DNA from 2 places in the Enterococcus sp. M-BR2 genome. Region 2 is predicted to be linked to the other one. Evidence: a T-box and tRNA genes for the amino acid it is inferred to sense, from the RefSeq annotation. Region 2 holds a T-box; the other holds one or more tRNA genes.
The links. The T-box of region 2 lies ahead of serS (serine--tRNA ligase). A T-box ahead of a tRNA ligase gene usually reads a tRNA of that ligase, here a tRNA-Ser.
Positions count from the first base shown of each region.

Region 1 (2,418 bases), 1.0 Mb from region 2:
AAGCACCTGTAAAACTAAGATAAAAATATTTTCTTTTCTGTGAAACGATTCTTTTTTGAGGATGAATATAAATAACGTCAGTTTCGTTTTCCATTACACACCTTCTTTTTCGTTTTCTTTAACTATAACTTGAAATGAAAGATTTGGTCAACTATCATTTAGGTTAAAACTAAAAATGTAAGGGAACCCAGTGAATTTAACCAAATTTTTTTAATTTTGCAAAAAAAGTTAAAGAAGACTGAGAAAAAAATTTAAAATATAACGTTTTGAGTAAAATGTTTGCAAAAAATACTAAAAATAGGGTACAATAAAACAACATATACTGCAGTAAAGAAGTGGGGGAGTTTTAATGAGAAGAAAAGTCTATACCAAGGATCAAATTCTAAAAGCTGCTTATGATGTTGTTGCAAAGGAAGGGTTTAAAGGATTTACTGCGAGAAACATTGCGAAAAAGATGGGGATTTCGACTCAGCCAATTTATCTGGAATTCAAAAACATGGAAGATTTGAAAAATACGTTATTGGATTCGATCTTTGAACAACTAAAAGAAGATGTTTTCCCTATTGAGCGTACGGGTGATAAAATCATTGATCTCGGTTTGAACTATATCTACTTTGCAAAGAAACATCATAGTCTTTACATGGCATTGTACATTGATGAACATGGGGACGGAAAGAAAATGTATGATTTTTCTTACAACTATTTCCGTGAAATAGTCAAAGAAGATGAAAGATACAATCAATTATCGGATGATTATATCGATGCCTTGCATACTGGTACATGGGTAGCGGTGACTGGCTTAGCATCATTGATGTCATCAAACATCATGCATCCAACAGAAGAACAAATCATCGCACTGATCAAACGGACAATTGACTCGATTTTAGCACTAGATAATCCTGAAACAATCAGATAGTGTTCTATCATGATGAATTTGATCGGTAAGTCCGTTGGCTGTAAACTGTCAATGGACTTTTTTTGTAAAAAAACGGTTTCTGTTATTTATCTGTTAGAAATAGGCTTGACATTTCGTGGGAAAAGTTTAAAAATAGTACTTGCGGAAGGTTGGCAGAGTGGTAATGCACCGGACTCGAAATCCGGCGAGCCGCAGTAATGTGGTGCACGGGTTCAAATCCCGTACCTTCCTTATATATCCATGTTTAGACACGATTTCGGTCGTGTCTTTTTGTTTGGAGGCTATTTTTTGAACAGCATCCACTAATATTTTTTTAACACGAAGAGAATAAGATAGCCTCAAAAAAGAAAACATGGTAAATTAGATATCGGGACTTTATTTTCTGTAAAAACAGAAACTTTCATCTTTTGTTTTCACGTGACGAAACTGTAAGAGAGAAAATATTCGTCCGCTATTTATTCTATGTTAAGATGCATATGGATGAAATAAACAGTAATTTTATATTAGGATGTGAAAGTTAAATGTGCGGTATTGTAGGTTTTGTTAACGACAAGGACAACAAAAAAACAATTATTAATACAATGATGGATCGAATCGTTCACCGTGGACCTAATAGTTCAGGGGAATATATCGATAAACACGTTGCTTTAGGATTTAGAAGATTAAGTATTATTGACTTAGAGGGCGGTACTCAGCCTATTTACAATGAAGATCGAACAAAGATCATTATTTTTAATGGCGAAATCTATAATTATCAGCCTTTGAGAGAAGAATTGATTACAGCTGGTCACGTTTTTCAAACACATGCAGATACAGAAGTCCTTTTGCATGGTTACGAAGAATGGGGAACAGAATTATTGCAAAAAATCCGCGGAATGTTTGCTTTTGCTATTTGGGATAATGAAAAAAATGAGTTATTCGGTGCGAGAGACCATTTTGGGATCAAACCATACTATTATGCAGAAATGAACGGAACATTTATGTTTGGTTCAGAAATCAAAAGTTTTTTGCCTCATCCTGATTTTAATAAAGAATTGAATAAAGAAGCATTGAAACCTTATATGACTTTCCAATATTCTCCATTGAACGGTGAAACCTTCTTCAAAGGTGTCTATCGTTTGCCTGAAGGTCATTATTATACGTATAAAGACGGAAAACTGGACATTCAACAATATTGGGATGCAGATTTTGAAACAAAAGAAACGCATTCCCGACAAGAATGGATCGAAAAAATCGACGAAACTGTTCAAGCTTCTATTGAAGCACACACAATCAGCGATGTAGAAGTTGGTTCTTTCTTATCCAGCGGGGTCGATTCCAGTTATGTAACCTCTGTATTGAAACCAGATCATTCTTTCTCAATTGGGTTTGATGATAAAACCTATAATGAAGCGATTGAAGCCAGAAAACTAACAGAATTGTTGGACTTAGACAATACGGCAGCTGTAATCGACGGAGACATGTCTTTTAAAGCATTCCCATTGATCCAGTATCACTTAGAT
Region 1 covers NZ_CM152743.1:510,961-513,378, forward strand. Annotated here, with positions in the region: partial or broken gene AC1F25_RS02515 (DUF1576 domain-containing protein) at 1-94, opposite strand, end outside; gene AC1F25_RS02520 (TetR/AcrR family transcriptional regulator) at 350-916, shown strand; tRNA gene AC1F25_RS02525 (tRNA-Ser) at 1,060-1,147, shown strand; gene asnB (asparagine synthase (glutamine-hydrolyzing)) at 1,438-2,418, shown strand, end outside.
Region 1: it encodes a tRNA-Ser, which carries the amino acid that the T-box ahead of serS (serine--tRNA ligase) is inferred to sense. The anticodon was not compared.

Region 2 (2,418 bases):
CGAATCATGGCGCGGCGTGCTTGGAAATCTTCACAGTTAGAACAAGAACTGATTTCACGATAAGTATCTTGTGCAGGAATCCATACTTCTAAATCATAAGTTTTAGCTGCAGAAAAGCCCATGTCTCCAGTTGATAAGGCCATTACACGATAAGGCAAATGCAGTTTTTTCAATATATCTTCTGCATCAGCTGTCATTTTTTCCAATTCTTCGTAAGAATGTTCTGCATCCGAGAATTTGACCATTTCTACTTTATTGAATTGGTGAAGTCGGATCAGTCCTCGAGTATCCCTACCGGCACTTCCAGCTTCAGAACGAAAAGCAGGACTTAGTGCAGTGAAATAAACAGGTAAATCCGCACCATCTAAAATTTCATCATTATAATAGTTAGTCAATGGGACTTCAGCTGTCGGAATCAATGTTAAATCAGTATTCTCCAATTGGAAAACATCTTCTTTGAATTTTGGAAATTGTCCTGTACCAAACATCGCTTTACTGTTGACGATATAAGGAGTGATCATTTCAGTATAGCCGTGTTCGTAAATATGCTGATCAAGCATGAAGTTGTAGACTGCACGTTCTAATCGAGCGCCCAACCCTTTATAATAAACAAAACGGCTACCGGCTACTTTTGCGCCACGTTCAAAGTCTAAAATATCCAGATTTTCTGCAATTTCCCAGTGTGGTTTTGGCTCAAAAGCAAATGTACGTGGTTCGCTCCAACGACGGATTTCTACATTGTCCTCTTCGTCTGATCCAACTGGCACAGAATCATGGGGAAGGTTTGGCAAAGTAGTGGCAATTTGTTTCAATTTTTCATCTACTTCAGCAATTTCAGTATCCAATGCTTTGATGTTGCCACCAACTTCTTTCATTTCAGCGATTTTAGCAGAAGCATCTTCTTTTGCACGCTTTAATTGAGCGATCTCAGCAGAAACGTCATTTCGGTATTTTTTCAATTCTTCACTTTTGACTAGTAATTTGCGGCGGTTTTCATCTAGTTCCATGAATTCAGCTAATGTTTCTTTTTTAACGCCCCGAGTCATCAATTTTTCTTGTATTTCTTCGATATTTTGTCGCATCATTTTTACATCTAACATATGATTTCCTCCTTTTTGAAAATAAAAAAAGACTGATCCATCCCCTTATTCTTGGGACGAATCAGTCTGAAATTCGCGGTACCACCCAAGTTCAGCATAAGCTGCACTTGTTGAACACATAACGGCTGTTGAACCGACCTTTCTTATTTCGAAAGGGCACGTAAACGAACTGGAACTTCCAAATTACCCTTTGCTGATTTGCACCTGCCATCAGCTCTCTGAAAAAGAATAAAGTGTACTGGGTTCTGTGTTTTTCATTTATTCTAATAATTGTAATAAGAATAGCGAATATTTCAGCTTTCGTCAATAACTTCCTGTGCATCAATAGGTAATTTTTCATTTTTCTTGATTGGAAGGTGCATGATGAAAGAAGTCCATTGCTTATCTGATTTTGCATAAATGTAGCCACCATGTAAAGCCACAATACTTTGAGCGATTGCTAAACCAAGCCCAGTTCCTCCAGTTGCTTGTGACCGAGATTCTTCTACACGATAAAAGCGGTCGAATAGATTATCGATTGCCTGTTGTGGGATCATTGCTCCATTATTTTTGACCGTTGCAACAACTTCTGAACCGACACGTTCTACTTCGATCACGATTTTCGTTGCTCCTTTTCCATATTTCAACGCATTCGTCAAAAGATTATTGAAGACACGTACAAGTTTTTCTGTATCGCCATCCATGATAAGGGAATCTACTTTTGACTGCACAAGTATTTGGATATTTTTTTTAGAAGCTTCCAACTCAAAATCAGCTGCTAACTGTTCGATCAACTGGATCATATCAAAGGCAGAAAAATTTACTGGGACAGCAGGCTGGCGTACCTTAGTGTATTCAAATAAGTCGTCCACTAAAGATTTCATCTGCTTTGCTTTAATATAAGCGGTATGTGTATACTTTAAAAGATCTTCTTCTGAGTGATACTGACCATCTTCTATCAATCCTAGATATCCAATGATAGAAGTAAGTGGGGTACGGATATCGTGACTAACATTTGTGATCAATTCATCTTTTGATTTCTCGATTTTACGTTCGTCTTCAATCGCTGCTACTGTGCTATCTACCAATCCATTGATACTTGTTACAACTCGGCTTAAGTCACCACTAAGTTCAAAAGGGATACGATGATCATAATTTCCATTTGCGATGTAATGAAGTTCACTGATGATATGTCGTAATTGCATTTGGCGATATCTTCGAATCAAACGCCAATACAAAACACCGATATCTAATAGAAAGAAAAAGGGAATAATAAAGTTTCGACCGTTCCAAAATAAATCAGTGTTCAATCGTTCCGCAAAAATATTCTTTGAATCCC
Region 2 covers NZ_CM152743.1:2,046,040-2,048,457, reverse strand. Annotated here, with positions in the region: gene serS (serine--tRNA ligase) at 1-1,100, opposite strand, end outside; T-box leader at 1,150-1,355, opposite strand; gene AC1F25_RS09925 (sensor histidine kinase) at 1,394-2,418, opposite strand, start outside.